One region of the Streptomyces sp. HUAS TT11 genome, then DNA from elsewhere that is predicted to be linked to it. Evidence: riboswitches for the same ligand, from Rfam matches in the RefSeq annotation. Region 1 holds a riboswitch; each other region holds the start of a gene.

The links. Region 1 has a riboswitch for cyclic di-AMP ahead of ACSHXN_RS34190 (C40 family peptidase). Riboswitches for the same ligand answer to the same signal wherever they lie in the genome.
Region 2: it holds a riboswitch for cyclic di-AMP, as region 1 does, so the genes downstream of both, ACSHXN_RS18270 (transglycosylase SLT domain-containing protein) here and ACSHXN_RS34190 (C40 family peptidase) in region 1, are expected to answer to the same signal.
Region 3: it holds a riboswitch for cyclic di-AMP, as region 1 does, so the genes downstream of both, ACSHXN_RS24190 (transglycosylase family protein) here and ACSHXN_RS34190 (C40 family peptidase) in region 1, are expected to answer to the same signal.
Region 4: it holds a riboswitch for cyclic di-AMP, as region 1 does, so the genes downstream of both, ACSHXN_RS17240 (C40 family peptidase) here and ACSHXN_RS34190 (C40 family peptidase) in region 1, are expected to answer to the same signal.

What each region holds. Positions count from the first base shown of each region.
Region 1 is NZ_CP196184.1:7,622,065-7,624,255, reverse strand. Features, by position in the region: gene ACSHXN_RS34195 (hypothetical protein) at 1-219, shown strand, start outside; cyclic di-AMP (ydaO/yuaA leader) riboswitch at 591-788, shown strand; gene ACSHXN_RS34190 (C40 family peptidase) at 792-1,265, shown strand; gene ACSHXN_RS34185 (DUF6328 family protein) at 1,345-1,881, shown strand; gene ACSHXN_RS34180 (LysE family translocator) at 1,820-2,191, opposite strand, start outside.
Region 2 is NZ_CP196184.1:4,085,716-4,087,906, forward strand. Features, by position in the region: gene ACSHXN_RS18265 (CocE/NonD family hydrolase) at 1-734, shown strand, start outside; cyclic di-AMP (ydaO/yuaA leader) riboswitch at 1,085-1,284, shown strand; gene ACSHXN_RS18270 (transglycosylase SLT domain-containing protein) at 1,287-1,790, shown strand; gene ACSHXN_RS18275 (HAD family hydrolase) at 1,784-2,191, opposite strand, start outside.
Region 3 is NZ_CP196184.1:5,398,841-5,401,031, reverse strand. Features, by position in the region: gene eno (phosphopyruvate hydratase) at 1-70, opposite strand, end outside; gene ACSHXN_RS24190 (transglycosylase family protein) at 382-1,059, opposite strand; cyclic di-AMP (ydaO/yuaA leader) riboswitch at 1,064-1,229, opposite strand; gene ACSHXN_RS24185 (transglycosylase family protein) at 1,427-2,191, opposite strand, start outside.
Region 4 is NZ_CP196184.1:3,876,645-3,878,835, reverse strand. Features, by position in the region: gene ACSHXN_RS17240 (C40 family peptidase) at 1-965, opposite strand, end outside; cyclic di-AMP (ydaO/yuaA leader) riboswitch at 974-1,145, opposite strand; gene pcrA (DNA helicase PcrA) at 1,555-2,191, shown strand, end outside.

The DNA.
Region 1 (2,191 bases):
CTCGGCCGCATCAACCCGGTGCACTCCGGTGACACCTACCGCGGACTGCGGGCCGCCCAGGCCCTGGTGAGCAAGGCGTCGGCACTGCGGGAGGCGCTGGCGCTCATGCACCAGAGGGGGGAGAACGAGTTGCACGGCCCCACTCTCACCCGGGCGCTGCGGGTCCTGGACGGCGAACGCCGCGCCGCCCGCATCGCGCTGCCGCCCGGTGCGGATTGACGGGATGTGACTGACGCGCAGTGGACGGCGAGTTGCGGCGGCAGGGGTCGTCGTGTGGTGCTTCGGGGGGCACCGACCGTCCACGCGCGGTTCAAACGAACCAAATGGTGTACCCCTGGTTGGAGTAGGGACCCCTCCTTCGGAGAGCCCGCGAAGTTGGGCAACGCGCGTAGCCCGAGGGCGGAATGAGGTGCTCCGGTGCAGGTCGGGGCCTCACTCGTCCCCCCAACGGCCCCCGGTCGCAGGGATGTCCAGCCGAACGAGTGAGTGGTGAGTAACACCACAAACCCCCGATTTCGTTGTGATTTTCCGACGCCTGTACGTGAAGATCCCTTCCTGACGACAAGCCCCCGCCACCCGCGGCGGGGCGGTCCGGGCGGACGCCGAATCCTGCCGCCGCCCGGACGACCGGTCGACAGGAGTGGATCGGCAGGAGTGGAGGACCCGGCAAGGCGGGCCGTCCGAGAGAGATCCGGACGGTCCTTGGGGTGAAGCCGCGTGAGCGGCCGGGCTACTTCGCCAGCCCGAATCCGACAGGTCATCCTTCACAGGCGGCTGACGAAGGGTTGCGCATGTCTGCGCTCAATCGTGTCCCGTCGCTGTTGACCCGGGCCGGCACCGCCTCGGCCCTCACCCTCGCCGCCGTCGGCGGCAGCATCACCGTCCCCGGTCTCAGCGCCGACGCGGCGGCCGCTTCCCTGGCGACGAAGGCTCTCCAGGTCGCGGCGGCGAAGAGGGGCGCCCCGTACCAGTACGGGGCCACCGGGCCACGTCGCTTCGACTGCTCGGGGCTCACGCTGTACGCGTTCAAGAAGGCGGGCAAGAAGCTGCCCCGGACGGCCGCGGCTCAGTACAACAGGACGCACCACATCTCCGCCTCCCGGCGCAGGGCCGGAGACCTGGTGTTCTTCCACTCGGGTCGGAACGTCTACCACGTCGGCATCTACGCCGGGAAGGGAAGGATCTGGCATTCACCGAAGACCGGTGACGTCGTGAGGCTCCAGAAGCTGTGGACGAAGCGCGTGTGGTACGGCCGGGTCGGCTGACCCGGCCGGTGGGGTGGCGGCGCGACACGCCGCCGCCCCACCCGCGCGTGAGGCGGTCCGGAGCGGTTACTCGTTGACCATGGCCGACCGATCCCCCCACGACGAACGGAACGAGACGCCGCTGGAGCGCGCCGATCGGAACTTCGCCGAGCTGCTGCAGGAACTGCGCGTCATCCAGACAGGTGTGCAGATCCTCTTCGCCTTCCTGCTCACCCTGGCCTTCACCCAGCGCTTCCCGTCCCTCGACACCGCCCAGCGCACCACATACGTCTGCACCCTCCTGCTCTCCATGCTGGCCGCGGTGCTGTTCATGGCACCCGCCGCGCTGCACCGCACGCTCTTCCAGCAGCACGCCAAGCCGGCCATCGTGCGGATCTCGTCCCGTCTGGCCGCCGCGGGACTGGTGGTCCTCACACTCGCGTTCACCGGGTCGGTGCTGCTGGTGGTGGATGTGTCCCTCGGCCGCGCCGCCGGTATCGCGGCCTCCACCGGCACCTTCGTGGTCTGCGCCGGGCTGTGGCGCATCATGCCCCGGCTGGTCCAGCGGGCCGTCGTCAGATCAGCAGCGGCTCCAGAACGAGCAGCAGGCCCAGAGCGGTCAGAGCACTCCCGGTGACCGCTTCCAGCGCTCGTGCCGTGCGCGGGCTGCGCAGCCACCTGCCGAGCCTGTCGACCAGCAGCGCGACGACGGGGAACCACACCAGGGCGAGCACGAGAACGATCAGCGCGAGCTCCAGGGTCCGGGGAAGCGCGGGGCTGCCCGCGGGCACGAACTGCGGCAGCAGGCTCAGAAACGTGAGGGAGGCCTTCGGGTTGAGGGCGTTGGTCACGAACCCCTGCCACATCGGCCGCCCCGAAGAGGCCTCCTGTTCCGCCCGCGGCGGCGCGGCGGCGGGGCGCGGGCGCCAGGACGCACCCAGTGCCCG
Region 2 (2,191 bases), 3.5 Mb from region 1:
AGGTGGCCGTCCGGCTGTGCGACGTGGCGCCCGACGGGTCGTCGACGCTGGTCACCCGGGGCACCCTCAATCTGTCGGCGCGCCGGGGTCCCGGTCGGGCGGTCCCCTGGATCCCCGGGGCGGCCGAGGACGTGGAGTTCGAACTGAGCGGCATCGGCCACGCCTTCGGTCCCGGCCACCGCATCCGCCTCGCCGTCTCCTCCGCGTACTGGCCCTGGCTGTGGCCGCAGCCGGAGTCGGCGGCCGGCTTCGCGCTGCACCCGACCGGCAGCGCGCTGGAACTTCCGGTTCGTGTACGGGAGTCGGGAGCGGGCATCACCTTCGAGGAGCCCGAGCAGTCCGCGCCGCTCGGCGTCAGCGCCGCAACCGTGCTCGACGAACCGCGTCCGGAGCGCCTGTCGGTGCGGGACATGGCCAAGGGCGAATGGCTCCTGGTGGTCGACCCGCGCCGCAACGGCACCCAGGTGTATCCGGACGGCTTCGAAGTGACCGAGGACGCGCTGGAGGCGTACACCGTCGAGGACGCGGATCCGTCGACCGCCCGCATCCGCTGCGACTGGTCGATCCGGCTGCACCGCCCGGAGCGGGGATGGGACGCGAGGGTGGAGGCCCACTCCGAGATCACCTGCACCGCCGCCGACTTCGTCACCTCGAACGAGATCGTCTGCAAGGACGGCTACGACATGGTGTTCCACCGGACATGGCAGAGGCGGATCCCTCGCACGACGGACTAGCCGTCGCTCGACATCGCTCCCCACATTCACCCTTTGTGTAGTGAAATGCCCGAATTGCCCAAGCGTGAGCTTCGGGCAAGCAGGCAGGGCAGGCATTTCCTTAAATCGGGACATATAGCGCAAAACAACCCGTCACCCCTTGAGGCGGTCAGGGTGAAATGGGTCACTTGCCCGCTGTTGTGACCCTTCGAGGCGCCTCCATCAACGGGCCATTCGCAACAAGCGAGTTGAGCCCGCTCCAGCAAAGTGGATCAAACCGCCTATTCCCGATCACCAGGGTCAATTCGGTCAGGAAGTGATTTCCAGGCTTGTTCCTGACATGTGCGTTCGCATACCTTCCATTCGACCCGAGCGGAACGCCGAATCCTGCCACCGCTCGAGAAGCCTTCGACCCCATAACGGCAGGAGCGGGGGACCCAGGTAGGCCGCCGAACCGGACATCGCACCGGAACGGCTCGGGGTAAAGCCGTGCCTCGGCAGCGAGGACACGGCCGGGCACCTCCCCGCCCGAACCCGACAGCTCACCTCGCAGGCGACGGAGAGGAATGCAACGTGTCCGCTTTCGCCCTGCCCACACGCCGTCGAAACCGCAACTCCAAGGCCTCCCGCCTCACCCGCACTCTCGCAGTCGCGGGTACCGGAGCAGCCGTTCTCGCCCTCCCCATCCTGGGTGCGACCTGCGCCTCCGCCGCCCCCTCGGCGGCTCCGGCCAAGGTCACCAGCGCTGCGTCCCGCGCCGGTTCCCTGGACAGCTGGATCCGCCAGTCCCTGGCGATCATGGCCGAGCGCGGAATCCCCGGCAGCTACAACGGCATCTACCGCAACGTGATGCGCGAGTCGTCCGGCAACCCGCGCGCCATCAACCTCTGGGACTCCAACGCCCGCAAGGGCATCCCGTCCAAGGGACTCCTGCAGGTCATCGACCCGACCTTCCGGACCTACCACGTGCCGGGTACCGCGTTCGACCCGTACGACCCGGTCGCGAACATCACGGCCGCGTGCAACTACGCCGCCCACCGCTACGGCTCGATCGACAACGTCTACAGCGCCTACTGAGATCGGCCTTCAGGGAACAGTCGCTCGAGGACGACGGCGATGCCGTCGTCCTCGTTCGACATCGTGATCTCGTCGGCTACCGCCTTCAGTTCGGGGTGGGCGTTGGCCATCGCGACGCCGTACGCCGCCCACTCGAACATCGGGATGTCGTTCGGCATGTCACCGAAGGCGACGGTGTCCGAAGGACTCAGGTCCAGGAAGCCGGCGGCCAGCGCGAGCCCCGTCGCCTTGGTGACGCCGCACGGCTGGAGTTCGACGGTGCCCGGCCCCGACATGGTGACCGTCGCCAGGGACCCCACGGCTCCCCGGGCCACCGTCGCCAACTCGTCGTCCGACAGGGCGTGATGACGCAGCAGCACCTTGCTGATGGGCGCGCACCACAGGTCGTCGCGGCGATCGAC
Region 3 (2,191 bases), 2.2 Mb from region 1:
CGACCGTGGGGTTGCCTCGGGAGTCCAGGATTTCCCGGGCTACGACGACGTCGATGGACGGCACGAGCATCTCCTTCTTGGATGTGACGCTGAGAGTGCGGGGCACTTGCGACTAGAGCCTATCCGTCCCGGACCGGCGGTCGGCCGACCGACCGTCCCATGGACACAGTGACGGTACACATTGTTTCAGTGCGGAACAAAGGGGCGGGGAAAGTCGCGGTGAAAAGCACGGGGCGGGCAGGCAAAAAGCCCCGCTCCGGTGCGTACGGGGGGTACACGCACCGGAGCGGGGAGCCCGTGGGGACGGGGGCTGTCCGCATTTGACCGTCGCGACGGAGGTCATGTGCGGGAGGACGCCGTGGGCCGGCCGCCGGGCCGCCGTCACTTCAGGTGCAGCAGCTGACCCGGGTAGATGAGGTCGGCGTCCTCGACGATGTCCTTGTTGAGCTGGAAGAGCTTCTGCCAGCCGCCCTGGACGCCGTTCTTCGCGGCGATCGAGCTGAGGGTGTCGCCCTTGACGACCTTGTACTCGCCGTCGCCCTTCTCGACCTTCCGGCCGGCCGGGGTGGTGACGGTCTTCTTCGCGGCCGGACGCTCGGTCGAGCGGGAGGCCGGCTGCGGGGCCGTGCGGGCGGCGCCGCTCTTCGCGCCACCGGAGGACGTGGCGGCGGCCGCGCCGTTGTACGGAGTGCCGGACAGGCCCTTGCCGCAGACCGGCCAGGCACCCTTGCCCTGACCCGCGAGGACCTTCTCGGCTATCGCGATCTGCTGCGACTTGCTCGCCAGGTCGGCACGCGAGGCGTAGGCGGTGCCGCCGTACGCGGCCCAGGTCGAGTTCGTGAACTGCAGACCGCCGTAGAACCCGTTGCCGGTGTTGATGGACCAGTTGCCGCCGGACTCGCACCGGGCGACGGCGTCCCACTCGGAGGCGGTGGCCGCGGAGGCGTTGCCGGCCGCGAGCAGCGGGGCCGCGACGGCGGCACCGGCAACACCGGCGAGCGAGATGGCGCGGACGGCCCTGGACGTACGGCGGTGCTTGCCCTTGCCGGAACACAGCATGGTTCGATCCCCTCACCGACGCCTGCGAGGTGAGCTGTCGGGTTCGGGCCGGTTGAGTTGCCCGGCCGTGCGCAACTGGGCGCACGGCTCCACCCCAAGCCGCCCCGGTCGATGTCCGGGCGCGGCACTTACCTTGGGTCCCCCGCTCCTGCCTACGGCGCTTGACGCGACGACTGTTCCGCACGGCCGCCGGCAGGATTCGGCGTGGCGACCATGGGGGCCCGCTGTGGCGAGCGGTCATGACCGTAAGCAGTCGATCCGCGGAATTTCAAAGACGATCAGGGCCTTTGAGACCCATCTCTCACTCTCACCAAATCGGACATTCAGCCCGAAGTGGGATGTGAAGTACCGTCGATCGATGGGCAGTTCAGTGCTTCCCGGCGGTCGGGTCCACATCGAGCGCAAGGCTCTGACCGGGGAGGATGAGGTCCGGATCGGCACCGACCGTCTGCTCGTTGGCCTTGTAGAGCGCCCGCCACCCGCCGGTGAGGTCAAGGGAGTCGGCGATGTCCGACAGGTTGTCCCCGGGGCGGACGGTGTACGAGCCGTCGGCACCGTCGCGCGCGGTCCCGGAGTCCCGCGAGGCGTGCCGGCCCGCCGGGTCGCCCGTGCGGGCGTCGGAGTCGCCCTCGTCGGCACTGCCGCCGCGATGGCGGCCGGAGCTGGACGCCTCACCCGCATCGTCGCTCGAAGAGGCGTCACTGCGGCCCGACTTGTCCGACTCGTCACCCTTCGTCGCGGCGGCGGACGAGTCGTCGCCACCCCGGGAAGCGGCAGCGCCTCCACGGTCGCCGGCGCCGTGAGACGTACCGGAAGACGGGGACGAAGAGGAGGAGTCGGACGACTCCGACGAAGGCGAAGAGGAGGACGACTTCCCCGAAGCGGACGTTCCGGATGAGTCGGTCAAGCCGGAGTCGAGCCCGAAGTCGGAGGAGCTTCCGTCCGCCGAGTCGCCCGCCACACCCGTGTCGACGTCCGCGGAGCCGGAGTCCTCGTCCAGACCCGCGACCAGCGCGCAGGCGGACCAGACGGAGGCGCCCCGGTCGGCCAGGATCCTCTCGGCGACGGCAATCTGCTGCGAACGGCTCGCCTGGTCGGGGCTCGAGGCGTAGTGGAGACCGCCGTGCCTCTC
Region 4 (2,191 bases), 3.7 Mb from region 1:
GTGCCGGCGTCGACCTGGTCGTACGTGGTGCGCGGGAGCGACACCCCGGCGGCCTTCCAGGCGGCCTGGGTCAGTCCCGAGCAGTCGTACGAATCCGGGCCGGTCGCGCCCCACACGTACGGCTTGCCCACCTGGGCCCGGGCGTACGCGAGGGCCTTCTCCGCCTGCGTCCCGTTCGAGGAGTCCGTGGTGGAGGTGCCGGACGAGCCGCTCGTGGTGGTGGAGGACGACTCCTGCGCGGCCTGCTTCTGCCGGGCCGCCTCCTGCTGCCGGGCCAGTTCCTCCGCCTGGCGCTGCGCCTCCTCCTGCTTCTTCTTCTCGATCGCGGCGAGGCGCGCCTTCTCCTCCGCGGTGAGTCTGGAGAGCATCTCCCGCGCGGTGCCGAGCTTCTTCTGGATCTCCGTCTTGCTCGACTTCAGCGTTTCCTGCGACTCGGTGAGCGTCCGAAGGCTTTCGGTGGCCTCCTGCCGCTTCTTCATCGTCGCGGACCGGTCGGTGAAGTAGTCGTCGACCGTCTCCTTCTGGCGACCGGTGAGCCGGTCCATCAGCTGGGTCTGGTCGAAGTAGTCCTGAGGGGTGTCGGCCAGCAGGAAGGTGGCCGTGTCGGGGGCCGCCGCCCCGGTGCGGTACTGCGCGGCGGCGTACGACCCCAGCTGTTCACGTGCCTCGTTGAGCTTCTGGGTGCGCTGGGCCACGTCGTCGAGGAGCGTGTCGACGCGCTTGCGCTGCTTGGTCGACTGCTCCTTGGCCGCGTTGTACTTGTCGGTGGCCGACTCCGCCTGGCGGTAGAGGTCGTCGACCTTCTTCTCGACCTCCTCGACGCTCGGCTTGCGGTCGGGGGAGGGGGCGGCGTTGGCCGTCTGGGACAGCAGGGCCACGGAGGTGAGGGCGGCCGTCGCGAGAACGGGGGTCCGTATGCCTGCGATGCGCGTGCCCGAGGGACGCGCCTTGCGGTGCGGCGCCATGGGAGGCGACTCCTTCCGTACTCCGCCTACCGAGTTAGCTGTCGGGTTCGGGCGGGTGGTTCCGGAAGGCATGCCCTACGGCCCGGGCCCCGTAGGGCCGTTGGCCGATTCACCCCAAGGTCGGGTGGGTCCCCGGCTCCGGGTGCCGCGGGGGCGTACCGGACTCGGCGGAGGCCGCACGGCCCGGCGATCTTCGCCGGTGGGGGTCGTGCGACCCGCCCGGAACGCTAGCCAACTCGTGTGGCCCGTGTGAAGGTTGATGTGCGATATGCCCGATACATTTTCGTGACCTTGACCATGTGCCGGGCCGCCCTGGGGGAATGTGGCGGTATCTGCGACGGGTTGGGCGTTTTCCCGTGAAGTCGGGCGGAGTGACGGACTCCGCCTGGTTCCGTCGGGAGGCGGTCCCGGACCGCAGGGCGGTGCGCCGCCGTGCGGTCGGTTTCCGTCAGCGATCGAACGGTCCCGGAAGGTGGCGGCGCGACTGCGGTCGACACCGGAGGATCGCGGGCGGTCCGGCCCACTCCCGACGACGGAGTTCTCGGGGCGGCGGCCGACTGTCGGTGGGGCGGCCTAGACTCGGAGAGCGATGAGCAGCCTCTTTGACGACAGCTTCCTGGCGGACCTCAAGGCCACACCGGCCCCTGAGGAGGAGCCCCCGCCGCCCGAGGACGACCACGCTCCGGAGCCGGTTCCGGACGATCTGTTCGGCGGGCGCTTCGACGTGCCCGCGGACCGTGACTCCTACTACCGCGACGGCGCTCCCCGCCCCGTCATCGACCCCCAGGCGCTGCTCCAGGGCCTGAACGAGAACCAGCGCGCGGCCGTCGTGCACGCCGGCTCCCCCCTGCTCATCGTGGCCGGCGCCGGCTCCGGCAAGACCCGCGTGCTCACCCACCGCATCGCCCATCTGCTGGCCGAGCGGGGCGTGCATCCGGGCCAGATCCTCGCGATCACCTTCACCAACAAGGCCGCGGGCGAGATGAAGGAGCGCGTCGAGCAGCTCGTCGGCCCGCGCGCGAACGCGATGTGGGTGATGACCTTCCACAGCGCGTGCGTCCGCATCCTGCGACGGGAGAGCAAGAAGCTGGGCTTCACGTCCTCCTTCTCGATCTACGACGCCGCCGACAGCAAGCGGCTGATGGCGCTCGTCTGCCGCGATCTGGACCTCGACCCCAAGCGGTTCCCGCCGAAGTCCTTCAGCGCCAAGATCTCCAATCTGAAGA